DNA from 4 places in the Vreelandella sp. DA03-1M genome. Region 4 is predicted to be linked to each of the others. Evidence: predicted binding sites of a transcription regulator. Region 4 holds the regulator's gene; each other region holds the start of a gene.
What was found. The regulator sigma-54, encoded in region 4, starts transcription at its own class of promoters, with help from an activator protein. The targets are predictions, from matches to a motif close to TGGCACNNNNNTTGCTNT.
Positions count from the first base shown of each region.

Region 1: ACXUPB_RS06735 (HAD-IIB family hydrolase) is a predicted target of sigma-54. The motif match lies at 5,528-5,545, and genes of this name have one in related genera.
Region 2: ACXUPB_RS21580 (TorF family putative porin) is a predicted target of sigma-54. The motif match lies at 4,221-4,238, and genes of this name have one in related genera.
Region 3: ACXUPB_RS03750 (TorF family putative porin) is a predicted target of sigma-54. The motif match lies at 4,766-4,783, and genes of this name have one in related genera.

Region 1 covers NZ_CM146798.1:1,455,790-1,463,196, reverse strand. Annotated here, with positions in the region: gene ACXUPB_RS06765 (ATP-binding protein) at 1-321, opposite strand, end outside; gene ACXUPB_RS06760 (response regulator) at 318-1,034, opposite strand; gene ACXUPB_RS06755 (DUF6691 family protein) at 1,160-1,579, opposite strand; gene ACXUPB_RS06750 (YeeE/YedE family protein) at 1,591-2,058, opposite strand; gene ACXUPB_RS06745 (MBL fold metallo-hydrolase) at 2,088-2,954, opposite strand; gene ACXUPB_RS06740 (glycosyltransferase family protein) at 3,223-4,443, opposite strand; gene ACXUPB_RS06735 (HAD-IIB family hydrolase) at 4,494-5,435, opposite strand; gene glyA (serine hydroxymethyltransferase) at 5,954-7,219, opposite strand.
Region 2 covers NZ_CM146798.1:4,621,809-4,629,215, reverse strand. Annotated here, with positions in the region: gene ACXUPB_RS21590 (IS1380 family transposase) at 257-1,618, opposite strand; gene ACXUPB_RS21585 (TolC family protein) at 2,321-3,166, opposite strand; gene ACXUPB_RS21580 (TorF family putative porin) at 3,451-4,179, opposite strand; gene ACXUPB_RS21575 (transposase) at 4,620-5,813, opposite strand; gene ACXUPB_RS21570 (Bug family tripartite tricarboxylate transporter substrate binding protein) at 6,102-7,076, shown strand; gene ACXUPB_RS21565 (tripartite tricarboxylate transporter TctB family protein) at 7,101-7,407, shown strand, end outside.
Region 3 covers NZ_CM146798.1:791,641-799,047, reverse strand. Annotated here, with positions in the region: gene ligA (NAD-dependent DNA ligase LigA) at 1-1,087, opposite strand, end outside; gene zipA (cell division protein ZipA) at 1,243-3,105, opposite strand; gene ACXUPB_RS03755 (transposase) at 3,191-4,384, shown strand; gene ACXUPB_RS03750 (TorF family putative porin) at 4,825-5,553, shown strand; gene ACXUPB_RS03745 (TolC family protein) at 5,838-6,683, shown strand; gene ACXUPB_RS03740 (IS1380 family transposase) at 7,386-7,407, shown strand, end outside.
Region 4 covers NZ_CM146798.1:1,823,179-1,830,585, forward strand. Annotated here, with positions in the region: gene ACXUPB_RS08370 (HPr family phosphocarrier protein) at 1-11, opposite strand, end outside; gene rapZ (RNase adapter RapZ) at 57-989, opposite strand; gene ACXUPB_RS08380 (PTS sugar transporter subunit IIA) at 1,079-1,549, opposite strand; gene hpf (ribosome hibernation-promoting factor, HPF/YfiA family) at 1,554-1,862, opposite strand; gene ACXUPB_RS08390 (RNA polymerase factor sigma-54) at 1,961-3,376, opposite strand; gene lptB (LPS export ABC transporter ATP-binding protein) at 3,500-4,249, opposite strand; gene lptA (lipopolysaccharide transport periplasmic protein LptA) at 4,261-4,752, opposite strand; gene lptC (LPS export ABC transporter periplasmic protein LptC) at 4,764-5,333, opposite strand; gene ACXUPB_RS08410 (KdsC family phosphatase) at 5,333-5,875, opposite strand; gene ACXUPB_RS08415 (KpsF/GutQ family sugar-phosphate isomerase) at 5,939-6,925, opposite strand; gene ACXUPB_RS08420 (ABC transporter ATP-binding protein) at 7,243-7,407, shown strand, end outside.

The DNA.
Region 1 (7,407 bases), 370 kb from region 4:
GTGCCCGCTCTCTCCCGGCGCCAGCACATCGTCCATATCGGCATGGGTGCGCGCCATGACCTCGCCTTGGGGTGAATGCACCTGGCAGGCCAGCCCTTCAATAGAAGGAATGGAGAGCACCGGATGCTCGGCGTTCGCCCAAACGTCAACAGGAAGCTGCAAAACCAGCCCAGCTACCATCCGTGCCGACTGCGCCAGGCGTTGGTCCAGGGTTTCTACAAATTTGTCTTCCAGGTCACGCATCAGCCACGCCGCGGCGATACCCCATAGCAACGCCAGGGTTAGCCCCAGGGTGAGCAGTAAGCGCGCGCGTAAACTCATAGCTGGTCCTTATATAGCCGACCCTTATAAGGCGTGCCCGCCAAGTGCACCGCCTCAGGCTTGCCCAGCCGATAGCCAAGCCCGCGCACCGTTTCGATCACTCCGCTCCCGAGCTTGCGGCGCAGATGGTGAATATGCACATTCAGCGCATTGCTCTCGACATCATCATTCATGCCATAAAGGCTGTCTTTGAGCTGATCGGCCGACAGTACGCTACGCGGCGATTGTAGGAAGGTTTCCAGCAGCACCAGCTCACGGCGAGACAGTGAGATCAGTTGCCCTTCGACATACACTTCGCGGGCGGCGGGATCTAACGCGAGGGCTCCATGGGAAATCATGCCGCTGCTGCGCCCTGCCACACGGCGCAGCAGAGCGTGCAGGCGCGCAACTAATTCATCCAGATCGAAGGGCTTGACCAGATAGTCATCGGCACCGCCCTGCAGGCCATCCACCCGGTCTCGCACGGTATCTCTTGCGGTTAACACCAGCACCGGCACATCGACGCCCTGCTCACGCCACTCGGCCAACAGCTGCAAGCCATCGCCATCCGGCAAGCCACGGTCAAGGATGACCACATCACTAGTGACTGTTCGCATCGATTGGCGAGCAGCGTTGAGCGTGGAGACGTGGTCGACGACAAAATCGAAGGTCATTAATCCAGAGCGGATACCCGATGCCACCAGCGGGTCATCTTCAATCAGCAAGACGTGCATAACGGTTTCCTTTTTATTACCTGACAGCATGACGGCCACGCATTAACCCAGCGTTAAGAAAACAAAACGCCCTTGCAGTAAAGGCAAGGGCGTTAGCAGCAGCGGCCATATAAGTCCGACTTATATTAGCCGAGCCTTTTGGCGGCAAACCACCCCAGCACCATCGTCACCAGCATGGCCGCTAGCGGTAGTGATACACCGCCAATAGAGGCGATCGCAGGCCCAGGGCAGTAGCCGGAAAGCCCCCAGCCAATGCCAAACAGGGCTGCGCCGCCCAGCAACTTGCCATCCAGCTCCTGTTTAGTCGGTAGCTGAAAGACGCCACCCAACAGGGGTGCCGAACGCTTGAATACCAGCCGATAGCCGATAAAGGTGGTCACCACGGCCCCGCCAAGCACAAACATCAGCGTCGGGTCCCAGGCGCCCGCTACATCTAAAAACCCCAGCACTCGTGCTGGGTCGGTCATGCCGGAAATTGCCAAACCCAAACCAAACATCAGCCCCGCCGCATAACCAGCCGCTGTTTTCATCGCGTTCCTGTTCATGACACTCCTGTTCATTGCACACCGCCTAGGCCTAACAGATGGCGCGAGATATAAACGGTCACTAGCGCCGTCAGCAAAAACATACCGGTGGCTGCCATGGAGCGTGGCGCCAAGCGTGCCAGACCACATACGCCATGCCCACTGGTGCAACCGCTGCCAAGCCCTGTGCCCACACCCACCAGCAAGCCGGCCACCAACATCAATCCGACACCACCGGCTGGCGCGCCAATCACCTCACCCGGGCTTCCTGCCACGTTTCCCAAGCCGCCACCTAACGCCATAAGCAAAAGCGGGCCGCTAATCAGCCCTAATAGAAAAGCCACTCGCCAAGTGCTATCGCCCTTGGGGCGTTGGGTTATCAAGTTGCCCACGATGCCACTGATGCCCGCGATACGCCCCAGCGTTGCCATCAGCCAGGTAGCGGAAAGTCCGATCAACACACCCCCAACCAGCCCTTGTAAACCTGCTGTCCAATCCACTGGTGACTCCTTAGATCGCATTTAAATCGTTAGAAAAAATTAATCGGCACTTTGAGATAGACAGTGCCGTTCTCTTCCGCTGGAGGCAGCTCCCCTGCACGCATATTGACCTGCACCGAAGGAATGATGAGCCGTGGCATGCCTAAGGTGGCATCGCGCTCGGTGCGCATCTTCACAAACTCGTCTTCGCTGATGCCTTCATGAACATGGACATTCTCACTGCGCTGTTCCGCTACGCTGGTTTCATGCTGAAAGGTATCGCGGCCGGGGGCTTTGTAGTCGTGGCATAAGAACAGCCGCGTCTGCTCGGGAAGCGCCAGCACTTTTTGAATAGAGTGATAAAGAGTGCGCGCATCGCCGCCGGGAAAGTCACACCGCGCGGTGCCATAATCCGGCATAAACAGCGTATCGCCTACAAAAGCGGCATCGCCCACTACGTAGGTTAAACAGGCGGGCGTATGCCCTGGGGTGTGCAGCACATGGCCCTGTAATTGGCCAATGGTGAACGTATCCCCTTCTTCGAACAGCGCATCAAATTGGCTGCCATCCCGAGCAAATTCGGTACCCGCGTTGAACGCCTTGCCGAAGATCTCTTGCACCTTGACTATTTTTGCACCAATACCGGTTTTGCCCCCTAGTTGCTCATGCAGATAGGGGGCTGCCGAGAGGTGGTCGGCATGCACATGAGTCTCCAAAATCCAGGCGACGTCGAGTTGGTGTTCGCGAACAAAGGCGATGATGTTGTCAGCTGAACGCACATCCGTTCGCCCTGCGGCATAATCAAAGTCGAGTACCGAATCTATGATCGCGCAGGCGCGGCTGTCGGGATCTTGAACGACATAGCTAAAGGTGTTCGTGGGCTCATCAAAAAAGGGTGTAACGATTGGGCGTTGCATTGCTGCCTCCCATTAGTGGTAATCGCATTCTCATGCTTTAAAGACAGCATAGTGCATTACAGGTTCTATCGTTAGACTATTTTTGAATATTACAGCAGCTACTATTCAAAAAAATAAGAGTGATACACCAAACAGCATTTATGAGACATTTCGCTCATCTCTATCCTGTTTAGGCCGATAGTAACGACATAGGGGCAGAACTCTTCAATGACAAAAAAGCCAGCTACCGGTGGGTAGCTGGCTTTTTTTCATTATGCAGTCTGTGGGGTTAAACCTTACCTTGATTATCCAGCTCGACCGCCTCGTGCATGCGGGTAAGTAAGTCAGGTGCGGCCGCCTGTACCCGGTTCCAACTGGGAATAAAGGGCCGTTCTCTGGGGTTATCCAGGAAAAGGTTGCCTGCTTCGAGCAAATTACTGGCAAATAGCTCAACCGCCTGCTCCTCACTATGGCGATCAAGGCTCAGACCATTCATCGTGGCATCGTGGTCGTAGGCCTCGATCAAATCCAATGCGAAGCGGTAGTAAGTCGCCTTGAGCGTGCGGAAATCTTCGCTGCTAAAGGTAATACCCTGAGTGGCTAATTTTCGATACAGCGCTTTTGAGATATCCAAACTCATCCGGTTTAAGCCACCGTTGGGATCATCTTCACTAACCGGTTGATGCTTGTGGTCGTAGGCATCGGCAATATCGACTTGGCAGAGCTGGCGCAGTGAGTAGTTACGCTGCAGCTCCGATAGCACACCGATTTCCAGCCCCCAATCAGCGGGGATACGAATGCCTTCCAGCACTTCGCTACGCATCGCAAACTCACCTGAAAGTGGATAACGGAAGCTATCCAAGTAGTCAAGATAGGGCAGCGGCCCACAGACGGTTTTCAGCGCCCGCAGCAACGGCGTAACTAACAACCGAGAAACCCGGCCATTTAGCTTGCCTTCCGCAATGCGGGGATAATAGCCTTTGCAAAAACTGTAGTTGAAATTGGGGTGGGCCACCGGGTACATCAACCGCGCCAGCAGGCCACGCTCGTAGGTGAGAATATCGCAATCGTGCAGCCCGACCACCGTCGAGCGCCCAGATGACAACATATAACCTGCGCAGTACCACACATTGCGTCCTTTGCCTGGCTCCAACGCCCCTAGCCCATGCTCTTCCAGTTCCGCATCGAGCGCTTTCAGGCGCGGGCCATCGTTCCATAAAATGCGCGTATGCTGCGGCAGACGCGAGAAAAATTCGCGTGCGTATAAAAACTGTTCGCGGTCGGCGCGATCCAGACCAATAACAATCTCATTGAGGTAAGGGACCTTAACCAGTTCATCAACAATCGCTGAAAGCGCAGGTCCTTCCAATTCGGAAAAAAGCGACGGTAGAATCAAGCCCATCGGCCGCCGTCGGGAAAATTGGCATAGCTCCTCTTCAAGTGCCTCGACTGAACGCTTAGTCAGGTTATGGAAGTCGGTAATAATCCCATTTTGATGAAAGTCACTCATGCGCTTGCCTCCCTGGATTCATGGAACGGTTCTCAAATACCGAACTGTTCTCAAATAACAACAGCATCATCTTTCTCCGCCGTCGCTAAACGGCGGTCGTCTCGCCCCCACCAGTGGGCAACCCCCTCTGCCCAGCCGGTCGGCCCTGTTGCTTCCGTGCGATATAGCGAAGTATTACGCGGCTCTACGACTAAGTTGTGACAACCGCGGATGACGACGGCTTGATCAACCGCTTCAAGCATAGAGATATCGTTCGGTCCATCACCCAGCCCTAACGAGAGAGGCGTGCGGCCTCTTAATGCCGTAAAACGTTTCACTAACCACTCTACTGCACTGCCTTTATCCGCCGAGCGCCCCATGACATGCCAAAAACGCCCGCCTTGCGTTAGCTGTAGGCCATCCCCCTCCAGAGCAGCACGAAACGTCTCTAATGCTGAGTCACTGTCTTTCCATAACAACGGCTCACTGCCTTCCCGCTGCCGCGCATCACGGGCGCGGGGCTCGTCCAATCCAGTCAGCTCCATGACGTCCTGCACACTCAGCTCACCCATTCGGGTAAATTGAAACCCCAGGCGCTCGCGCCACACCTTTAAGCGCGCACGAATAAAGCCAACATCCACCCCTGGGTGTTTAATCACAACGCCATCGCGACCGCTACCAGGGCGGTCTAACCGCGCATGGCACCAACCTGGCGGCAGGCCAATCACCGCTCCATTCTCAGCGATAAAAGGCGTACCCGTCAGGCCCAACGCTTCGCGCAGCGGAATCAACTCCGCACGGGTTTTACTGGTGACCGGAATGACCGGCACACCCATTTGTTTTAAACGAGCAAGCCACGGCGCGGCGGGACTAAAGTCATAACTATGGTGATCCAGCAGCGAGCCATCTAAATCGGTCACTACCAGACGCGGCTGAAACGCTGGGTCTACCGGCGATGGTGACGGAGAAGGCGACGGAGAAAGCGGCGCTGAAAAATGATTGGATTCCGGCATGGCACTACCTCTATTCGGTCTTAGCACATCGTCAAGACAGTAGCCTGCGATGCCCTATGGCGATGACCAACGAGTAGTTGGCTATGAAAAGGATAGCAAGTTATAAGCCAAATCAGAGAAGTGTAGCTTTAGCAGGGGGTTACCGGGGATTTTTAGATTTTTATGGCGCACCACACTCCCAAGCACCAAAAGGAAGCAGCCTGAATGCACCAAAATAATGCATGGAACACAATAGTGCACTGTCGCACCGATACCCATTAAAAAAATGAGACAAAACTTTAAAAAACTGAGACAGTACTTGGCAACGCCTCATAAATAGCTATACTCAAATTGTAACCACTGGTGGTCTTGTATACCCCTCACCTGATGCCAGTGGGCTGCAGTGAACCAAGCCCTTTCATGCCCGCCTCCCCCGGCGGGTTTTTTTATGCGCTACCACAACAGAGACAAAAAACGGGTGGCCCGCATGGGTCACCCGTTTTTTGGGCTGTCCTTAGCCAGGAGAATCGCTATAGCGACTACTTATAAACAGGCAGCCGTGCGCAGACGTCAGCCACTTTATCCAGCACCTTCGCTTCAATGGCGCTGGTGTCTTCGCCTTTGGCCAGGACGTCCAGAATGTCGCAGATCCAGCCAGCCAGCTGGGTACACTCTTCTTCGCCGAAACCGCGTGTGGTGACTGCCGGCGTGCCAATACGCAGGCCGGAGGTGACGAACGGGCTTTGCGGGTCGTTAGGAACGGCGTTCTTGTTGACGGTGATGTGGGCACGGCCAAGCGCCGCATCGGCGTCTTTACCGGTTACGCCCTGCTTGATCAGCGAGAGCAGGAACAGGTGGTCTTCAGTGCCGCCGGAGACGATGTCGTAACCGCGGTCGATAAACACCTTGGCCATGGCCTTGGCGTTTTTCACCACCTGCTGCTGGTAGGTTTTGAACTCAGGCGCCATGGCTTCTTTGAAGCAAACTGCCTTGGCAGCAATCACGTGCATCAAGGGGCCGCCCTGGCCACCGGGGAATACCGCCGACTGCAGCTTCTTCTCGATATCCGCGTCGTTTTCTGCCGAGAGAATCACACCACTACGCGGGCCGCGCAGCGTTTTATGGGTGGTAGACGTGACCACGTGCGCATGGGGCAAGGGGCTCGGGTAAACACCCGCCGCTACCAAGCCTGAGACGTGCGCCATATCGACCAGTAAGTAAGCGCCCACTTCATCGGCGATTTCGCGAAACTTGGCCCAATCCACAATTTGCGAATAGGCAGAGAAACCGGCAATGATCATTTTGGGCTTGTGCTCACGAGCAAGCTGGGCCACTTGGTCGTAATCGATCAGCTCTTGGTCATTGAGGCCGTACTGAATGGCATTGTAGTGCTTGCCCGAAAAGCTCGGCTTGGCGCCGTGAGTCAGGTGACCGCCAGCATCCAGGCTCATGCCTAGAATGGTGTCGCCTGGCTTAACCAGTGCCTGAAAAACGGCGCTGTTGGCTTGCGAGCCCGAATGGGGCTGTACGTTGACGTAGGTAGCGCCGAACAGCTCTTTGGCGTAATCAATCGCTAGGTTTTCAGCGATATCGACGAATTCACAGCCGCCGTAGTAACGCTTGCCGGGGTAACCTTCGGCGTATTTATTGGTCAGCTGGCTGCCCTGGGCTTCGAGTACGCGGGGGCTGGCGTAGTTTTCGGAAGCAATCAGTTCGATGTGGGCTTCCTGGCGCGCCACTTCTTTCTGCATGGCATCAAACAGCACATCATCGAATCCGGCAATTGACATATCACGGCTGAACATCGGCGGGAACCTCGTAACGAGAAAGGATCATCATGGAAGAAGCGAGGCCGGTATCATAACGCAGCCTGTCACTACTTTCATCGCATCCGCGTCAGGTCGTGCATGAGCGTGCTTCATGTTGTGCGAGCCAGCAAAGGTTGACCGATTGGGCAATAACGCTTTTCGGTGTCATTCCGAATAGCCTCTTC
Region 2 (7,407 bases), 1.9 Mb from region 4:
GATTTAAATAGCATGAAAGCATAATCCTGAATCCGTGAAGCCGGCGCCGACACTTTCCCTATCACCGCCAGCGAGCACTTTTTGATCATTCGCCCCGTGCAAGTTGGCTTTCGCAAGCCCGTTATTGCCAAAACCCACCGTGCTGATCGGTGCTGACGGCCCGTTTTGTCATGCCTTTCCACCCGCCAGGCACGACATATCTGGCGATCGCGTGTCGCTTGGAACTGCTTGTGGATAGAGTGTCGCCGATTGACGGTCAGCATGGCGTTCCTCGTGGATAACGCAGTCGGCTCCGCAGCGTCTTGAGCACCGTCATGCGCCCGATATCCTGCCCGAAGTCGAGGATGATCTGCCGTGCCTTGTGAATCACGAGAGCCGCACGGTGCACCAACTCTTGTAGCACGGTGCGCAGCCGGCGCCGCTTGGCCGGGTGGCGAACCGGGCTCAGCTCGCCGGTCATGCCCAGCTGTCCCATCAGGCGCAGGATGTTGTAGGCCAACTGGGCGAGATGCAGGATCAGATCGTTGGTGGCGAACTTGCCGGACGGCAAGCGCTCCAGGTCGAGATCGGTCTTGATCTCGCTGTGAAACTGCTCATGGGTGGCATGCGCCTGGTAGCGCTTGATCACCGCCTCCGGCGCCTCGTCCAGGCTGGTCCACCAGCCTTCCAACTCATAGTCCGGTTCGAGCAGCAACTGGCCATCGCGATCGGCGGTGCGCTCGACCAGGCGCATCACGCGTTGGACGACGTATTCGGTCTTGTTGTCGTCGTGGATCGAGACGGTCTGCGTCCACAGCGCCTGGCGCTTGCCAGGACGCAGCTCTTCCCAGTAGTCCGCCGCCACCGCCAGCCAGGTATCTCGATCAGCCGTGGCCGAGCCACGCGGGTTCCATTTGACGACATAGTCGAGCCGGCGCCCCTCGTCGGCAAAGACCTGGCGTTGCTGTTCGAGAAGCGCCAGGTGCGCCTGGCTGTCGAAGCCGCTGTCCTCGCGTAACAGGATCGGTTGCTTGGTCAAGCATTGGGCGCGAGGCAGTACCCGCTCCAGGAAGGCGTTGCTCTCCTTCATGGTGTGCTGCTTGCCAGGCCGCAGTTCCAGACCCAGGCACCACCCTTCGTTGCCCAGATAGGCGGCGATCGGGGTGTAGCCATCGACCTTCTGGTAGGTCCGCGAGACGCCTTCCTTCTTCGAGTTGCTGTTGTCCATGACGAAGGTGTCGATGTCCAGGCAGACGTGCGTCGTCTCGGCGGTGATCGGTGCTTCGATCAGTGACAGCAGGGTCGTGGACCAGGTGGCGGTGCGCGCCTGCAGGTCGTTGGCGGCAAGTTTCTCCAGCCGCTGTCGCAGCGTCGCCGCGCTCGGCACCTTCTGCAGGGTCAGCAGTTGTTGGAAGGGCTTGTCGCGGCGGAAGTTCTCGACAGCGTCATAGTCGCTCATGCCCAGACACAGCAGGCCCAGGTAGCTCTTGATCACGTCACTGGTGCGCATGCCCAGCGTGGTGGGGAAGCGGCTGTCGATGCTGTCGACGCCAGCGATCTCGAAGCATTGCCCGATGATGGACAGCCCGGCGTGGCTGGTGAGGGTGCGGCGACTGGCGCGGAACTTTATGTTGGGCATGGCACTGTCTGGGTGAATGGCGATAATGGCTATATTGCCATGCAGGTCAGTGGGTTAGAAGTGCTTCCGGGGGCCGGTCTCACGGATTCAGGGAAAGGTCAACGGTGCCTTGATGCTCCTGGGAATGACCTAAACTTCCGTCAGCGTACTTAACCCAGCCCTCCCATCCAAGGACTCTCGTAGTCTTTCCTCTAAGAATACGAAGCAATTCCATTGCATCGGCATACCCGACGACTATTTCATCCTCTACCGCTGATCTGTTTATTATTTCTTCGTAGCTATACATGACGGGGACACATTAACGCTTAAGCACAGCGGCGCGAGTTTACGAGCGTCCGGCGCCCGGTAGGGCGCGAACTGGTGCGTATGGTTACGTGTTTAATCACGACTCCGCCTCCCGTGCTTAATGTAATAATGAGGTATCGCTACTGCGCCTAAAAGCACCATGTACGATATCCACCAACCTCGGTTTTGTAGCTTCCGAAGACCGCTATCACGAATGCAAACTGCCAGTGTGATGACGGACATTAATAGCACTACTACCCATAAAGCATCTACTATTCCCTTTGGGACTACCCTTTCTCCCGAACCCCAATAATAGGGCACGTTCATATTGAAAGCGACAATATATGCTACCGCCAAAACGATCGTAACAATCAGTATCGTCTTCTCAAGCTTACTCATAGATACACGTAACAGTGATTATACGCCCTTCAACATAACACTATTTTCATCCGCTGCAATTCTGGCGGCCGCCGCTTTCAGGTCCGCTCTCTGACTCTGTGCCATCTCGACAAGCTGGCTGGTCGGAGGCAGGTCTTCGAGCGTCACATCAAGCTCGCCGGTCACCCCAACGGCATCGGAGGGGGACACCCCGAGCACTTCGGTAAGGTCAATTTTTGATTGCTCGAGCTTTTGTTCCGCCGAGGCTTTTTGATTCCGGGCCCTGGCAAGCCCAATGACTGCGGTATTGAGATCAATCCGGGTTTGTTTACCCTGTTTTACGGACATTTCAACCAGGTCTTTGGTGCGTTGCATAAGTTCAACGGCACGGGTTGCGGTTTCCAACTCTTTCTGAGCCAGCAGTATCCGGAAATAGGCGGCCCGCACCCGCGCCTTGGTGGCTACCTTCAGGTATTCAAGCTCCTGTTGCCGGGACGTGAGATTACTCCGGGCACGCGACTGCCCAAGGTCGCCGCGATTACCCATCCAGATCTCCTGAGTAACCCTCACCCCATATTCCAGGGACTCGTCGGCCTGATCCGGGGCCTGACGGGCCCCCAACTCAAACTCTGGATTGCTCGGCGCCCAGCGGCTGGCATGATCAAGCTGTCCCTGCTGTATCGAGACCGCGGCCCGCCTCAAAGCCAATACCGGGCTATTCTCGAAAGCCATCACCATGGCCTGGTTCAGGGAAACAGCCTGGCTGGCTTTGGCCTGCTGATATTCTTTCAGCGACACACTCTCTTTTGCCTGGGCCGACACCATAGGAGAGACGGCCAAGGCTCCCGGAACTATCATCGCGCACAACAACAATCGTTTGTTCATTCAGTATCATCCTGGCTGTTTGACTGAGGTCAGTGAGTCAGCATTTTTGCGTGGGAATCTGGAACGACCTTACAGACAAACCTTTAATACAGTTTGAAATTCAGGCACCGGATAAGAAATGAGCTTTGGCGGCAGGGGGGGCAGAGGTAAGGGCGAGGATGTCGAGTCACCGGGCGTCAAGGCAGGCGCACGATGGTGGGTTCTTGCATGATAAATAAAAACCGGCCCGTCATTTGGGCCGGCTTTTTATTCTGGATCTGAATTGCTTGTGATCACTTGGCCGATCAGAAACTCCTGCTCCAACCCAGCCAGAACTTCGGATCATCCGAGTTGACAGAGCCAAGCGCGTCGGTTGACTCAATGTCCGCGTACTCCACGTTAACACTGAAAGAACCGAAGTTTCCCGCATCCTTTGTAACGTTGGCGGCGACGTGTGAATAACTTGCCTCGCCGACAGAAGCCTTGCCGTCATCAGCGAAGTCGTAATAGCCAAGCGTCACACCGGCACTGTAGCTGTCCTCCAGAGGCACCCCAACAGAGGCGTAGTAATAGGCATCCCCCTGCACGAACACCCCATCACCACTGGTGTCGCTGTTGATCGTGTAGGCCAGGCCGATGGCCGCAATGCCATAACTGATCTCGCCGTACAGTTCGCCGAAGTCGATGGAGTCCGGCGCGTCAGGATACGCATAATAAATGTACCCAACGTCATAACCCAGTTCTTCCACAGAGCCGGAGAATCCGGCATAAAGATCAAGCTCATAGCTGGTGCCGTCACCAAAATCGACATTGGAACCCCAACCACCGGCGTAGAAGCCCGACGCATGCTCATAATCCAACCCTCCCTGGACAGCCGCAGCCCCGTCTGTCTGGGTGACGCCCCGGAACAGATAGTTGCTGCTGGCGCTCACATTTGAGCTGACGTCAGCGCTAACAATGGCGGGCGCAGCCTGAAGTGCTGCAAGCAAAGTGATACTGATAAATCCGGATTTGGTGAAAAACTGCTTCTTCATAATGGATACCTTCGGTTGGGTTTCATTGCTCCAAATATGATTTAGCAAAAGTCTTGCCACATCTTATTTATTCTTGTTTATCATTATTATAGAGACAAATCGGCACATTCTGAGCTTGCCCCCGAAAAACGACCCAACACCTAGCGCCCCAGAACCTGTCACCGGCCCGGACCAGCGCCCTGTTTTGATGCATTCTCTGTAACCATTCTCCTGAATCCGTGAAGCCGGCGCCGACACTTTCCCTATCACCGCCAGCGAGCACTTTTTGATCATTCGCCCCGTGCAAGTTGGCTTTCGCAAGCCCGTTATTGCCAAAACCCACCGTGCTGATCGGTGCTGACGGCCCGTTTTGTCATGCCTTTCCACCCGCCAGGCACGACATATCTGGCGATCGCGTGTCGCTTGGAACTGCTTGTGGATAGAGTGTCGCCGATTGACGGTCAGCATGGCGTTCCTCGTGGATAACGCAGTCGGCTCCGCAGCGTCTTGAGCACCGTCATGCGCCCGATATCCTGCCCGAAGTCGAGGATGATCTGCCGTGCCTTGTGAATCACGAGAGCCGCACGGTGCACCAGCTCTTGTAGCACGGTGCGCAGCCGGCGCCGCTTGGCCGGGTGGCGAACCGGGCTCAGCTCGCCGGTCATGCCCAGCTGTCCCATCAGGCGCAGGATGTTGTAGGCCAACTGGGCGAGATGCAGGATCAGATCGTTGGTGGCGAACTTGCCGGACGGCAAGCGCTCCAGGTCGAGATCGGTCTTGATCTCGCTGTGAAACTGCTCATGGGTGGCATGCGCCTGGTAGCGCTTGATCACCGCCTCCGGCGCCTCGTCCAGGCTGGTCCACCAGCCTTCCAACTCATAGTCCGGTTCGAGCAGCAACTGGCCATCGCGATCGGCGGTGCGCTCGACCAGGCGCATCACGCGTTGGACGACGTATTCGGTCTTGTTGTCGTCGTGGATCGAGACGGTCTGCGGCCACAGCGCCTGGCTGTCGAAGCCGCTGTCCTCGCGTAACAGGATCGGTTGCTTGGTCAAGCATTGGGCGCGAGGCAGTACCCGCTCCAGGAAGGCGTTGCTCTCCTTCATGGTGTGCTGCTTGCCAGGCCGCAGTTCCAGACCCAGGCACCACCCTTCGTTGCCCAGATAGGCGGCGATCGGGGTGTAGCCATCGACCTTCTGGTAGGTCCGCGAGACGCCTTCCTTCTTCGAGTTGCTGTTGTCCATGACGAAGGTGTCGATGTCCAGGCAGACGTGCGTCGTCTCGGCGGTGATCGGTGCTTCGATCAGTGACAGCAGGGTCGTGGACCAGGTGGCGGTGCGCGCCTGCAGGTCGTTGGCGGCAAGTTTCTCCAGCCGCTGTCGCAGCGTGGCGGTACTCGGCACCTTCTGCAGGGTCAGCAGTTGTTGGAAGGGCTTGTCGCGGCGGAAGTTCTCGACAGCGTCATAGTCGCTCATGCCCAGACACAGCAGGCCCAGGTAGCTCTTGATCACGTCACTGGTGCGCATGCCCAGCGTGGTGGGGAAGCGGCTGTCGATGCTGTCGACGCCAGCGATCTCGAAGCATTGCCCGATGATGGACAGCCCGGCGTGGCTGGTGAGGGTGCGGCAACTGGCGCGGAACTTTATGTTGGGCATGGCACTGTCTGGGTGAATGGCGATAATGGCTATATTGCCATGCAGGTCAGTGGGTTAGAAGTGCTTCCTGGGGCCGGTCTCACGGATTCAGGATAATATAAAAAGGAACTAGGTAAAATTTTATTAAAGTCTTGCTGCTCATTTTATTTAGCAAAAGCTCAATGGAGGGAAAAAGTAATTAAGATAAACAGAAATCTAAAATAAAGTATAGATTTCATACCAATAGCACCTTGAATAAAATTGTCGAAATTAATACTAACAAGCTAGATAGCGAAAAAAGGAAATGACATGATAATTGATCAGCTTAAATCCATAAACAAAAATATATTACAAGGATGTTTCTTATCTGGGTTGGGTATATTGGCGCTCGCCGGTGCTCAGCAGAAAGCTCTTGCTTCTGAGTTCCCATCTAGAGACATTGAGGTTATTGTTCCTAACGGGCCTGGGGGAGCCAATGATCTAACAGTACGTAGTTTAGAGAGTGGTCTTGAGTCTGCTCTGGGCGTGAATGTCATTACTGTAAACCAACCGGCATCTGGCGGAATTGTGGCGGCTGTTCGCCTAGCGGAAACAGATCCAAGCGGTCATACCCTGTATTTTAATTCTCAGTCTCTTATAACACTATCTAAAACTAATGATTTTCTTGACTTAGAAAAGTTTCAGCCTGTCGCGCAGGTTGTCCAAGATGCATCTGCCATTGCTGTAAACAGCAATGCTCCCTATAACACCCTAGCTGAACTTATAGATTATGGCCACAGCCATCCCGGTAATTTAAAAATAGCTACAAATGGTAAAAACGGCTTATGGCACTATTCAGCTCTGACTTTTGCCAAAGCCGCTGACCTCGATTTGCAATATATTCCGTACTCTTCCGGCGGTGCCGCCATGAGTCGAGCATTGGCGTCAGGCGAGGTAGATATATCGGCAAATAGCCCGAGCGAGCTTAAGCCTCTAGTTGAAGCCGGTCGAATAAAACTGTTGGCCATTCAAAGCGATTCTCGTCATGCTATTTTTCCTGAGATTCCCACTGCAGTAGAACAAGGCATCGACGCAGAGTTTCCGGTTTGGCGAGGTGTGTTTACCGCAGCAGGTACTGACGAAGATATGCTTAAGGAACTATCTAACAGTATCAAAGAGACATACGATAGTAAAGCCTTCCAGACATTCCTAGATAACAGCGGAATGCCGGGACGATTTAAACCTTATGATGAATTCACTGAGTTCTTTGAAGCTCAAAAAAACATGTATTTGGAATTGCAGTAAATAATCAGCACCAGGAGGGTGACTATGAAAGATATGATTACTTCCGTTGCGGCAATTTCAATAGGCATAGCAGTATATATTCTGTCAACCCCTCTTGATGTAAGCGACGCACCATTTTCATCCAACCCAGCCATATTCCCACAACTCATCAGTATATTTATAATTTTATTAGGCTTTATGTTACTTATTAATAGCCTAAAATCGGGAGCTTGGTCATTTGAGTTCAAAATCAAAATTTCTTCACTGAAGCTGGGTTCGCTTTTCCTGCTGTTTATTGTTTATCTCGTTGGCCTACAAGTATTAGGCTTTATTATTTCAACGCTAATTTTCC
Region 3 (7,407 bases), 1.0 Mb from region 4:
GCGTGGCATTGGAGACCGTCACGCCTGCCACGGTGACCGGTTCAAGCCGCGCCACCGGCGTGATTGCCCCGGTACGGCCAACCTGGAACTCGACATCGTTAAGCGTGGTGACCTCTTCCTGAGCAGGATACTTAAACGCCACCGCCCAACGTGGCGCGCGGGCGACAAAGCCCAGCTCACGCTGGTAGCGCAGGTCATTCACCTTGATCACCACGCCGTCGATATCAAAGCCAAGCGCATCGCGTTTTTCGCCCAACTGCTCGCAGTAGTCGGCGACAGCTTGTGGGCCTTTGACAACTTTTAGCTCTGCACTGGCGCGAAATCCTAACGTGGATAACCGTGCCATTAGTTCGCTGTGGGTGGTATCGCCTAAATCAGGTTCCAAGCGGGCGGCCTGATAGGCGTGAAATTCAAGTGGACGTTTCGCGGTAATACGCGGGTCGAGCTGACGCAGGCTGCCTGCCGCCGCATTGCGCGGATTGGCAAATACCTTGCTGCCCTCTTCCCGAGCGCGCTCGTTCAACGCCTCAAACCCTGCATGGCGCATAATCACTTCACCACGCACTTCTAGCAGCTCGGGTACGTTTTTGCCCATCAGCTTTAACGGCACCGAACGCAAAGTGCGCAGGTTAGAGGTGATGCCTTCACCGGTACGCCCATCACCCCGGGTGGCGCCGCTCACCAGCACGCCCTGCTCAAAAACCAGCGACACCGCCGCGCCATCCAGCTTAGGCTCGCAGGTAAACTCAACCTCGTCTGCACTGCACTCCAACCGTTCCGCCACTCGCTCGGCAAAGGCATGGATATCCTCGCGGCTAAAGGCATTATCCAACGACAGCATAGGGATTGCGTGCGCCACTGATGGAAAGCCATCGGCTGGGGCGGCGCCTACGCGTTGGGTAGGTGAATCGCTGGTGATCAGTTCTGGATGGTTGGCTTCCAATTGCTGTAAACGTTGCAGCTGACGGTCGTAGTCGGCATCGGTAAGGGTGGGATCATCCAGCACGTAATAGCGGTAGTTTGCCTCATCCAGGGCGGCCCGCAGCTGGGTAATCTCTTCCAACGGTTGAGAATCAGACTTGCTCATTAGAATGGGTTCCAGTACTCGGCAGCGACAACGCAAAACCTAAGCAATTTAAAAATTGAACGAACGTGAAAACTGAACGACTGTAAAATTAGCGTTTATTGAACAAAAACACCCGCCTTCTGGCAAGAAGGCGGGTGTTGAACAGCCAGGGTGATTTAGCGGACTTGCATATGCCGATGCAGACGATGGCGACGCTCAAATTCACGCACCCGCTGACGGGCAAACTCGATCGTTTGTGCGGTCATCACACTGCGGTTTTCATCTTTCAGTTCGCCGCCCATATGACGTACCACGACCATGGCGGTTTCGACCATCGCCTCGAACGCGGCAGCGCTATCAAGTGCACCCGGCAGTGGCATCAGTAAGGTGATGCCTGGGGTCATGAACTCGCCCATCTCTTCAATGGGAAAGGTGCCTGGCTTAACGACATTGACCATGGAGAACTGCAGTTCGCTGTCATCACTTTCCGTTTCAAAGCGGTGGAAAATGCCCATTTCACGGCTATAGCGCAAGCCACACACCATCATGAGTTCCAGCAGCTTGCTACCATCAAAACCTTCTGGGTCACGGGAGAGAACGCTGATAACAACCACTTCTTCAGCGCTGGAAAGCGTCTCTTTGGCGTGTTCGCCGCTCACATCGTGACGTAGGGCTTTTTCTAATGTGGGATGAATACGGACGCTATCATTCTCCCCGCGCTCATCAGCAGCGCGGTCGTCATAAGCAGTATCGCTGGCATAATCGGCGTTTTCGTCAAAGTCAGCAGAGTAGCCCTCTTCATAAAGCGGTTCTTCATACCGAGACGCTTCACGAGCTTGATCATCCGCTCGCTGCTGAGCAGCCAGTCTATCCGCGGCCGCTGCATTGGCGGCTGCCTCTTCACGTGCCTGCGCCTGCTCTTGGGCTACGCGAGCACGCTCAGCATCGGCGGCTTCTTTCGCTTCACGCCGCTGTTCCGCTTCCACTGCTTTACGCTCAGCTTTCTGCTTGGCCAGCGCCTTATCTCGCAGCGCTTTCTCAGCCTTTTTGCGTTGTTTCTCTTTACGACGCTCGATCAACCGGCGCTTCAATGAGCGGCCCATGCCTTCAAAGTCGACTAACCGGTATTCATCCACTTCGTCATCGTCAAGCTCGTCGTGGTCACCGGCGGTATCGGAGCGCAACTGACGACGTTTAGGAGAGTGATCATTAGCATGTTTTGCAAATACGGCATCTTCTGGCTCAGCACGTAGTACCGGTTCAGCGTCATAATCAGGCTGAACAGAGGCTTCCGTATCCGTTTCGCTTGCGCGAATAGACATGTCATCAGGCGAAGCAGCTGCCTCACGGGTCGTTGAGCCTTCTTTTATAGCGGTCTGTGGAGCAGGCTCAGTTGTTTCAGCGTTCACGTTAGAAGCGGTTGCGTTAGCCATTGCAGCAGAATCAGCGGCCGCCGTTGGCTCGGCTTCATATTGCGATACAGCCTCTTTGTCCTGGGGAACCTCAGCAGCCTTTAGGGTACTGGCCTTTGAAGTGCTGTTCATTGAAGTGTTTGCCATAGAAATACTGGGCTCAAGGCGCTCATGCTCAGTCGGCATGGAGGGTGAAGTCGTCGCAGTATTTGCTTTAGCGACGACGGGGCGCTCCGTTTTTTCTGCTGCTATTGATTGGGAATTAGCGATGGATTCCGCTTTTGCAGCTTTGCGTTTGGCTGCTTTAGCTGACGCCGAACGCCTAAACTCAGAAAGCACTCTGGAAGGGCCAGGATGCTCTTGACGCTCTAATTTTGGTTTATGACCTAAGCCACTATAGTCAGCGGGCTTAACGACTCGTGCACCGCCATTGGGTAGTTCCCAATTGATCTCTGCTGCTTTAGCAGCTTCATCGGGATCATCTTCTAGCTGACTAGCTGAAAGATCCTTTTCCGCCTGATCCAGACGGGGTACACGACGCTGACGTTGAAGTCTTCGCGCACCGTCTATAACGATGAGCGATACCAACGCCAGCCCTAAAATGATTAGCCACTCTCTTACCTGAATCCGTGAGACCGGCCCCAGGAAGCACTTCTAACCCACTGACCTGCATGGCAATATAGCCATTATCGCCATTCACCCAGACAGTGCCATGCCCAACATAAAGTTCCGCGCCAGTTGCCGCACCCTCACCAGCCACGCCGGGCTGTCCATCATCGGGCAATGCTTCGAGATCGCTGGCGTCGACAGCATCGACAGCCGCTTCCCCACCACGCTGGGCATGCGCACCAGTGACGTGATCAAGAGCTACCTGGGCCTGCTGTGTCTGGGCATGAGCGACTATGACGCTGTCGAGAACTTCCGCCGCGACAAGCCCTTCCAACAACTGCTGACCCTGCAGAAGGTGCCGAGCGCGGCGACGCTGCGACAGCGGCTGGAGAAACTTGCCGCCAACGACCTGCAGGCGCGCACCGCCACCTGGTCCACGACCCTGCTGTCACTGATCGAAGCACCGATCACCGCCGAGACGACGCACGTCTGCCTGGACATCGACACCTTCGTCATGGACAACAGCAACTCGAAGAAGGAAGGCGTCTCGCGGACCTACCAGAAGGTCGATGGCTACACCCCGATCGCCGCCTATCTGGGCAACGAAGGGTGGTGCCTGGGTCTGGAACTGCGGCCTGGCAAGCAGCACACCATGAAGGAGAGCAACGCCTTCCTGGAGCGGGTACTGCCTCGCGCCCAATGCTTGACCAAGCAACCGATCCTGTTACGCGAGGACAGCGGCTTCGACAGCCAGGCGCTGTGGCCGCAGACCGTCTCGATCCACGACGACAACAAGACCGAATACGTCGTCCAACGCGTGATGCGCCTGGTCGAGCGCACCGCCGATCGCGATGGCCAGTTGCTGCTCGAACCGGACTATGAGTTGGAAGGCTGGTGGACCAGCCTGGACGAGGCGCCGGAGGCGGTGATCAAGCGCTACCAGGCGCATGCCACCCATGAGCAGTTTCACAGCGAGATCAAGACCGATCTCGACCTGGAGCGCTTGCCGTCCGGCAAGTTCGCCACCAACGATCTGATCCTGCATCTCGCCCAGTTGGCCTACAACATCCTGCGCCTGATGGGACAGCTGGGCATGACCGGCGAGCTGAGCCCGGTTCGCCACCCGGCCAAGCGGCGCCGGCTGCGCACCGTGCTACAAGAGCTGGTGCACCGTGCGGCTCTCGTGATTCACAAGGCACGGCAGATCATCCTCGACTTCGGGCAGGATATCGGGCGCATGACGGTGCTCAAGACGCTGCGGAGCCGACTGCGTTATCCACGAGGAACGCCATGCTGACCGTCAATCGGCGACACTCTATCCACAAGCAGTTCCAAGCGACACGCGATCGCCAGATATGTCGTGCCTGGCGGGTGGAAAGGCATGACAAAACGGGCCGTCAGCACCGATCAGCACGGTGGGTTTTGGCAATAACGGGCTTGCGAAAGCCAACTTGCACGGGGCGAATGATCAAAAAGTGCTCGCTGGCGGTGATAGGGAAAGTGTCGGCGCCGGCTTCACGGATTCAGGAGAATGGTTACAGAGAATGCATCAAAACAGGGCGCTGGTCCGGGCCGGTGACAGGTTCTGGGGCGCTAGGTGTTGGGTCGTTTTTCGGGGGCAAGCTCAGAATGTGCCGATTTGTCTCTATAATAATGATAAACAAGAATAAATAAGATGTGGCAAGACTTTTGCTAAATCATATTTGGAGCAATGAAACCCAACCGAAGGTATCCATTATGAAGAAGCAGTTTTTCACCAAATCCGGATTTATCAGTATCACTTTGCTTGCAGCACTTCAGGCTGCGCCCGCCATTGTTAGCGCTGACGTCAGCTCAAATGTGAGCGCCAGCAGCAACTATCTGTTCCGGGGCGTCACCCAGACAGACGGGGCTGCGGCTGTCCAGGGAGGGTTGGATTATGAGCATGCGTCGGGCTTCTACGCCGGTGGTTGGGGTTCCAATGTCGATTTTGGTGACGGCACCAGCTATGAGCTTGATCTTTATGCCGGATTCTCCGGCTCTGTGGAAGAACTGGGTTATGACGTTGGGTACATTTATTATGCGTATCCTGACGCGCCGGACTCCATCGACTTCGGCGAACTGTACGGCGAGATCAGTTATGGCATTGCGGCCATCGGCCTGGCCTACACGATCAACAGCGACACCAGTGGTGATGGGGTGTTCGTGCAGGGGGATGCCTATTACTACGCCTCTGTTGGGGTGCCTCTGGAGGACAGCTACAGTGCCGGTGTGACGCTTGGCTATTACGACTTCGCTGATGACGGCAAGGCTTCTGTCGGCGAGGCAAGTTATTCACACGTCGCCGCCAACGTTACAAAGGATGCGGGAAACTTCGGTTCTTTCAGTGTTAACGTGGAGTACGCGGACATTGAGTCAACCGACGCGCTTGGCTCTGTCAACTCGGATGATCCGAAGTTCTGGCTGGGTTGGAGCAGGAGTTTCTGATCGGCCAAGTGATCACAAGCAATTCAGATCCAGAATAAAAAGCCGGCCCAAATGACGGGCCGGTTTTTATTTATCATGCAAGAACCCACCATCGTGCGCCTGCCTTGACGCCCGGTGACTCGACATCCTCGCCCTTACCTCTGCCCCCCCTGCCGCCAAAGCTCATTTCTTATCCGGTGCCTGAATTTCAAACTGTATTAAAGGTTTGTCTGTAAGGTCGTTCCAGATTCCCACGCAAAAATGCTGACTCACTGACCTCAGTCAAACAGCCAGGATGATACTGAATGAACAAACGATTGTTGTTGTGCGCGATGATAGTTCCGGGAGCCTTGGCCGTCTCTCCTATGGTGTCGGCCCAGGCAAAAGAGAGTGTGTCGCTGAAAGAATATCAGCAGGCCAAAGCCAGCCAGGCTGTTTCCCTGAACCAGGCCATGGTGATGGCTTTCGAGAATAGCCCGGTATTGGCTTTGAGGCGGGCCGCGGTCTCGATACAGCAGGGACAGCTTGATCATGCCAGCCGCTGGGCGCCGAGCAATCCAGAGTTTGAGTTGGGGGCCCGTCAGGCCCCGGATCAGGCCGACGAGTCCCTGGAATATGGGGTGAGGGTTACTCAGGAGATCTGGATGGGTAATCGCGGCGACCTTGGGCAGTCGCGTGCCCGGAGTAATCTCACGTCCCGGCAACAGGAGCTTGAATACCTGAAGGTAGCCACCAAGGCGCGGGTGCGGGCCGCCTATTTCCGGATACTGCTGGCTCAGAAAGAGTTGGAAACCGCAACCCGTGCCGTTGAACTTATGCAACGCACCAAAGACCTGGTTGAAATGTCCGTAAAACAGGGTAAACAAACCCGGATTGATCTCAATACCGCAGTCATTGGGCTTGCCAGGGCCCGGAATCAAAAAGCCTCGGCGGAACAAAAGCTCGAGCAATCAAAAATTGACCTTACCGAAGTGCTCGGGGTGTCCCCCTCCGATGCCGTTGGGGTGACCGGCGAGCTTGATGTGACGCTCGAAGACCTGCCTCCGACCAGCCAGCTTGTCGAGATGGCACAGAGTCAGAGAGCGGACCTGAAAGCGGCGGCCGCCAGAATTGCAGCGGATGAAAATAGTGTTATGTTGAAGGGCGTATAATCACTGTTACGTGTATCTATGAGTAAGCTTGAGAAGACGATACTGATTGTTACGATCGTTTTGGCGGTAGCATATATTGTCGCTTTCAATATGAACGTGCCCTATTATTGGGGTTCGGGAGAAAGGGTAGTCCCAAAGGGAATAGTAGATGCTTTATGGGTAGTAGTGCTATTAATGTCCGTCATCACACTGGCAGTTTGCATTCGTGATAGCGGTCTTCGGAAGCTACAAAACCGAGGTTGGTGGATATCGTACATGGTGCTTTTAGGCGCAGTAGCGATACCTCATTATTACATTAAGCACGGGAGGCGGAGTCGTGATTAAACACGTAACCATACGCACCAGTTCGCGCCCTACCGGGCGCCGGACGCTCGTAAACTCGCGCCGCTGTGCTTAAGCGTTAATGTGTCCCCGTCATGTATAGCTACGAAGAAATAATAAACAGATCAGCGGTAGAGGATGAAATAGTCGTCGGGTATGCCGATGCAATGGAATTGCTTCGTATTCTTAGAGGAAAGACTACGAGAGTCCTTGGATGGGAGGGCTGGGTTAAGTACGCTGACGGAAGTTTAGGTCATTCCCAGGAGCATCAAGGCACCGTTGACCTTTCCCTGAATCCGTGAGACCGGCCCCCGGAAGCACTTCTAACCCACTGACCTGCATGGCAATATAGCCATTATCGCCATTCGCCCAGACAGTGCCATGCCCAACATAAAGTTCCGCG
Region 4 (7,407 bases):
CTTTCTGGCACCCTGGTTCCTTTTCGCCGAGTGGTGTCATTAATGGATAGAAGCGCTTAAGAAGTTGCTTGCTGCTCGTCGGTTTGGGATGTGCTGGCAGGCGGAGCAGCTAGCTGTTCATTTAATGTGTACTGCAAGCCTAACTCGCGATGACGTAATTGAATTTCGCCCATACTGTGTACTAATCGCTCTGCTAGCTGTTCGACCATATAGACCGAGCGGTGTTGCCCACCGGTGCAGCCAATCGCGATAGTCATGTAGCTACGCTGGCTATCTTGGTAAGCGGGCAGCCAGCGCTCAAGCCAAGCCTGAATATCGTTAGTCATGGCGTCTACGATGGGATAACCGCTTAAGAAGGCCACTATGTTCGCATCGCGGCCTGTGAATTGGCGTAGCGTTGGATCCCAATATGGGTTTGGCAGGCAGCGCACGTCGAAAACCAAATCAGCATCCAGCGGTACACCGCGCTTATAACCAAACGATTCAAGCGTCAGCGTGAGCTTATCGCGTCTCTGATGGGCGACCTGGTCAGTAATGCGACGACGTAAATCGTGAACCGATAGACGCGAGGTATCGATCAATAAATCAGCCAGATCACGAATATCGTGTAGCGTCTCTTCTTCTTTATTGATGGCTTCTTCAAGTGTCATTTCGCTGTCGCGCGTGAGCGGGTGGCGACGACGAGTGGCGGAGTAACGCTCAAGCAATATGCGGGCGTCCGTGGTCAGATAGATCACTTGAAAATCAATTTTACGTTGCCGCAGCTCCTCTAGCATAGAGGGCAGTCGCTCTAGCGCGCCAGGCAAGTTACGGGCGTCAATGCTGACCGCTAAATGGGCACGGTCGCCTTTGTCGCGTAGTTCGTCCACCAACGAACCCAGCAGCATGGCAGGAAGGTTATCAATCGCATAATAGCCAAGATCTTCAAGCGCTTGTAAGGCGATAGATTTACCTGACCCAGAGCGGCCGCTAATGATCACAAGTTGCATAGGGTCTCTCTTTGCTTTGATCAAGCTGCGTTAAGGGTGGCGAGCGCAAAACAACCTGCCGTTGAGTACCGCTTGGCAGGTTTAGGCTTTCAGGAGGTTGTTTGCTCACGAATTTTAGCGGTAAGCAACTCAAGTAGTTCGCGCTGGCTGCCTGCTTTACGCAGTTTCTGACGCGTATCCGCATCGTTCATGATGGTCGCTACCTGGCCGAGCAGAGAGAGATGTGTGTCATCAGCCTCTTCTGGAACTAGCAATACAAATACCAGATCCACCGGGTCGCCGTCGATAGCATCAAAATCAATCGCTTCTGCGAGTTTTAAAAAACCAGCAATCGGGGCCGAGCAGTGAGGACTACGCGCATGGGGAATAGCCACGCCGTTACCAATCCCGGTACTGCCTAAGCGCTCACGGCCAATTAAACGGCTAAACACTTCTTGGCTGTCCAGACTGGGGATATTTTGGGCAATAAAGGTGCTGAAAAATTCCAGCACCCTTTTTTTGCTGCCCCCGGGTACGTCAAAGAGAACACGTTCCGGGGGGAGTATGGTTTCCAACGTCATTGAATTAACGCACGCCTGCGCCTTGGGCGCGAGCTTGTGCTTTTTCCTTATGTTTAACGAGTTGCCGATCAATTTTGTCCGCTAATGCGTCAATAGCGGCGTACATATCACTGTCTAGGGCTTCCGCATGTAAATCAGCACCTGCTGCGTGCAGCGTACAGGCGGCCTGCTGGCGCTCTTTCTCCACAGATAAGGTGACTTGCACCGTGGTTATGTTGTCGTAATGGCGCTCTACACGTTCAAGCTTTTCGTTGACATAGTCACGCAAGGCGTCAGTCAGTTCTACGTGATGACCAGTGATATTAACTTGCATTGACGTACTCCTTATCCATCGGACTGTACTTCGATTGTAACCCTTTTTGCCGCGTTGCAAAGCCCTTGTCGAGAGTTTCCCTAAAACGTTGATTTGTGCTAGCGCAAACGACGTCGCTCGCTAGAGGAGGGAATGCCCATGGCTTCACGGTATTTAGCCACCGTTCGACGCGCTACTTGAATTCCCCACTCTCCTAATAGCGTGACTAAGCGGCTATCAGAAAGCGGCTTGCCTGGCGGCTCCTCTTGAACCAATTTCTTAAGCCGAGCGCGAATAGCGGTGCTTGAATGGCTGTCACCATCCTGGCTGCTGACTTGGCTTGAGAAAAAGTATTTGAGTTCAAATACGCCGCGAGGCGTATGAATAAATTTCTGAGTGGTTACCCGGGAAATAGTCGATTCGTGCATTTCCACGGCCTCGGCGATATCGGCCAATATGAGCGGCTTCATGGCTTCTTCGCCGTGTTCTAAAAAGCCAATTTGCCGGGTGATAATCTCGCGTCCAACGCGCAGTAGCGTATCGTTGCGGCTAGAGAGGCTCTTGATCAGCCAGCGTGCTTCCTGCAGGTGTTCTTTTAAAAACTGATTGTCCTGACTTTTATCCGCACGCTTTATTAAGCTTGCGTAGTCGGGCTGAATGCGCAGCCTTGGCAATGCCTCAGGATTGAGCTCTAAGTGCCAGCCTTCGTGGTCATGGCGTACGACCAGGTCGGGCGTTACATAACTATCATCGGTATCGCCATAGGCGCTGCCCGGGCGTGGATCAAGGCTACGAATGAGGAGAATGACATCAGCCAGCTGGTCATCATCGAGTCCCAGGCGGCGTTTTAGTAAGCGCATGTCATCTTTGCCGAGCGCTTCCAGAAACTGCCGTACTAAGCGGCGGGCAGGAACCAGCAACGGCGTATCATCGGGAAGAATGGCCAGCTGCAGCATCAGGCACTCCCGCAGGTCGCGGGCGAATATCCCTGTTGGCTCAAATTGCTGAAGTTTAAGCAGAATAGTTTCCACTTCGCGCTGGCTAAGCCCATCGACACCTTGGGCGCGAAGCCCTTCACGGATATCGTTGAGCGGCTGAGTTAAATAGCCATTAGCATCTAACGCGTCGATAAGACTTTCTGCGACAAGTTGCTCTCGCGCGCCAAAATCAGTCATGGCAAGCTGCCACAGCAAGTGCCCATGAAGACTCTGGCCAGCCGCTTGGCGCTCAAAATCAGGTCCTTCGCTGCTGGTGCCACCGTGACTGCCCATATCTTGGTAGGTATCAGACCAGTCACTATCTACCGAGAGCTCGGTGGGAATGCTCTCTGACCACTCTTCCTCTTTGGGCTCGCTGACAGCCTGTTCGCCAAATTCATCCTCTTGGTCCAGCATGGGGTTGGCATCTAGGGCCTGCTGAATTTCTTGACGTAAGTCCAGCGTTGATAGCTGTAGCAGGGCAATGGCCTGCTGCAGCTGAGGTGTCATGGTCAGCTGTGTGCCCATGCGCAGTTGAAGAGAAGCTTTCATGACCATCTGAGAACCACTCGTTAATCAGAATGCTCCACCCTAGTGCGAGTAGGTCTCAGGTGCAAGTGCAATAAGCATGCCATTGGTAGTAAAGTTGTTGTAGAGCGCTAATTAGAAGTGAAAAATAAGCTAGAGGCGGAAATCAGCGCCTAAATAAACCTCCCTCACTTTCTGGTTAGTGAGTATCGAGGCTGGAGAGCCGCTGGCGATGATTTGACCATCGCCCACGATGTAGGCGATATCACAAATATCCAGGGTTTCGCGAACGTTGTGGTCGGTAATCAGTACGCCGATGTGGCGCTGTTTTAATGCCCGAATAATGGTTTTGATCTCGCCCACCGAAATGGGGTCTACGCCAGCAAAGGGCTCGTCCAGCAGAATGAATGCGGGTTCTGTCGCCAGTGAGCGAGCAATCTCCACACGCCTGCGTTCACCGCCTGAAAGGCTCATGCCCAGGTTGTCGCGAATATGGGTAATGTGAAAATCTTCAAGTAGCGCTTCCAGGCGCTGCTCGCGGTCGCGACGGCTGAGCTCTTTGCGCGTTTCGAGTATCGCCATAATATTATCGGCAACCGATAATTTACGAAAAATAGACGCTTCTTGCGGAAGGTAGCCGATACCCGCCGCAGCGCGTTCATGCATTGGGGCGCGGGTTAGATCTACATCGTCGATACCCACTTTGCCAGCATCGGATTTCACCAGCCCCACAATCATATAAAAAGAGGTGGTTTTGCCTGCACCGTTGGGGCCGAGCAAGCCCACAACGCTGCCTTGGGAGATCTCTAAATTGATGTCTTTAACGACTCGGCGTCGCTTATAGCTTTTGGCCAAGTGGTGGGCATATAGGGTTTTGATTGGCGCAGTGTCTGTAGTTGCCAAGGCTTGGCTCCCTATTGTTCGGGCTGAAGCGTCATACGTATGCGCTGGGTTTCGCTGCCGTCAACGTCAGAGCGGGCCTGAATCACTTCACGGTCAATGAAATATTCAAGGCGACCGCCGGTGAAGGTGTCTTCTTGTTGCGTTAATTCGGCTTGGTCGATCAGCTCAACGCGGCGTTCAGCGACATGATAAATAATGCGCCTTGCCCAACCTTCTGTAGGGCCTTCTTGCCCTTCAGCTTGATGACGTAAGTAAGCGCGCTCACCGGTGGAGGTCGCGCGGGAGAGCTCGCCTGCCTCGTTGCGTTCGATCTCTACTCGCTCGCCACGTAATTGCATTCCGCCTTGGCGAATATCGACATTGCCTGTATAGACAGCGGTTCCCGCTCGCTGGTCAAGGTCTAAACGGTCGGCTTCAACTTCTACCGGGGCCTGGCTGTTTTGGGCCAGTGCCGAGAGTGGTACCGCAAGGGCAAAAAGGGCGGTATATAGCAGTGATTTCATGGCAAATCCTGTTAGCGTTGCGTGGCCGGAGGGTGCGTGCCACGCACATTATCAGTTAAGCGCACTTGGCTTTCGTTAAGCCAGACGTCCATGCGCGACGCGTTCATTTGCTGGGGCGGCTGTTGTAGCACTACCGGTGTTTCACTCCACGCATGCTGTTTTAGCCCGTCATAGTGCAATAATTCAGTGTCTAACTGCCAACCTTCATCCGGTGCGATCAGGCGAGCCGCGCCTGACATCAGCAAGGCCTGAGTGGACGTGTTAAGCGTGCCTACATCAGCGCTAGCTAGCCACTGGCGGTTTTCGCTATCGTATAAAATAGCTTCGGGCTCTTCCGTCCAGGTTTCACTACGCTGCGGCGTATGGATCAGGCGTGGGGTTTTAAGCGCCTGTAATACGCTGCCATTTTCACCGAAAAGGGTGATCTCAGCGTTTTCCAGTACGTGGCCTGGCTCCTGGGCCTGCGCTTCAGGGTCAATGGCCGTGTCTTGAGGCCCCCGTGGGTCAAGCCACACCAGTAGAGCCCCCAGGGCTACGACCAGCCCGGCTAACCAAATGCGTACTTTTACCTGCTTCACCATTAGGTGCGACCGTGAAGATAGGTGTCTAGCACCGCGCCCCAGTGCCCTTGAGATTCAAGCACTGTGTCACAGATTTCACGTACGGCGCCGTGGCCACCTAGACGTTCCGTGGTCCAGTCGGCGTGGGTATGCATGTAATCTGGCGCATTAGGGACGGTAATGCCGACACCGCAACGCTTAATAGCGGCCAAGTCAGGCAGGTCGTCACCACAGTAGGCCACCTGCTCTAACTCTATATCGAGACGCTGGCAAAGCCCGCGCAGGGTGGCAAGCTTGTCTTCACAGCCTTGATGGACCAGGTCGATGCCCAGTGATGCGGCGCGCTGGCTCACCATGGGAGAGTCGCGGCCCGTCACCAGCGCTACATGTATACCCACTCGCTTGAGAAGCTTCAGCCCATGACCATCCTGAGTATGAAATGCTTTGATTTCGATACCGTCAGCCTGGAAGTAGAGGCGGCCGTCGGTCAGTACGCCGTCAACATCCAATGCTAATAGGCGCACGCGGCGGAGTCGATCAAGTAGCGCATTAGGTAAGGTCATAGAACCTCCTTATCATTAAATTCGTAAAGCGGGTCGGTAATATTGCTGAATGACGCCGCTGTCTTAAATAACGCCGCTGGCAAGCAGGTCATGCATATGTAGCGCCCCGATAGGACGCTGTTGTTCATCAACCACTGCTAGCGCCGTAATGCGGCTCTCTTCCATGATACGTACCGCTTCCGCCGCCAGGATGTCGGGGGCGATGCGCTTGCCCGGCCGGGTCATTACATCGTCAACGATGACATCGCGCAGGTTGTGAAACTGGTCGAGCGTGCGTCGAAGGTCACCGTCAGTGTATACCCCGGCTAGGCGGCCATCGCTATCTACCACGCAGGTAAAGCCTAGCCCTTGACGGGTGATTTCCAATAACGCGTCGCGCAGCGGGCTTCCCAGGGGGACTTGGGGCAGTCGCTCACCGTCGTGCATAAGATCTCTAACGCGCAGCAGCAAGCGTTTGCCTAAGCTGCCACCGGGGTGGGAAAGGGCAAAATCTTCAGCGGTAAAACCGCGCGCTTCCAGCAGCGCCACAGCGAGGGCGTCGCCCAGGGCGAGCGCTGCCGTTGTTGAGCTGGTGGGGGCCAAGTCGAGCGGGCATGCCTCACGCTCTACGCCGCTGTTCAGGTGCGCATCAGCGTGTTTAGCCAGCGTGGAGTTGGGGCGGCCTGTCATACTGACTAGCGGCGTACCCAGGCGTTTAAGCAGCGGTAAGAGCGCAGTGACTTCGGCGGTTTCACCCGAGTTAGACAGCGCCAATACCACATCGGAACGGGTAATCATGCCTAAATCGCCGTGGCTGGCTTCACCAGGGTGAACGAAAAAAGCTGGTGTGCCTGTGCTGGCAAGTGTGGCCGCCAGCTTACCAGCGATATGCCCCGACTTGCCCATGCCGGTCACCACCACGCGGCCTTGGCAGGCGAGAATTAGCTCGCAGGCACGGTCAAAACTTTCGTCTAGTTTGGCTTGAAGGCCGCCAATGGCTGCCTGCTCAATTTGCAGCGTACGCAATGCACTTTCGCGTAGTAGGCTGGGTGGAGCGAGAGGCTGGCGCATAGCGTTTTCTCTTAATCATTGAACATATAAAAAGTAGTAACCGCCAAGAATAACATCTTGACGCCCTTTATAGGCAGTCGTTCAGCTAGTACTTAAGACCGTTAGCCCGGATGCGTTTTGACAATAAGGCGGCCTGCTACCGATTCGCTAACAATAAATGGTTAGACCAGTAGAAATACTCAAGCGTGCCGTCGTGTTTTGTAGCGTTATAGTACAATGTTTGATAATGTTTTAGAAACACTGTTTTATAACCGCGATAGCCGCAAATAGGGTATGATGGCTAACCCAAGTGCGCCTCGTTAAGAGTCAACTGATCCATGACAGATGCTCCATTTATTGAAATTGAAGACCTCCATTTTTCACGTGGCGATCACGAGATTTTTCGCGGCATAAATATGACGATTCCGCGCGGCAAAGTAACCGCGATTATGGGGCCAAGCGGTACTGGTAAAACCACGCTGCTTAAGCTAATCGGCGGGCAG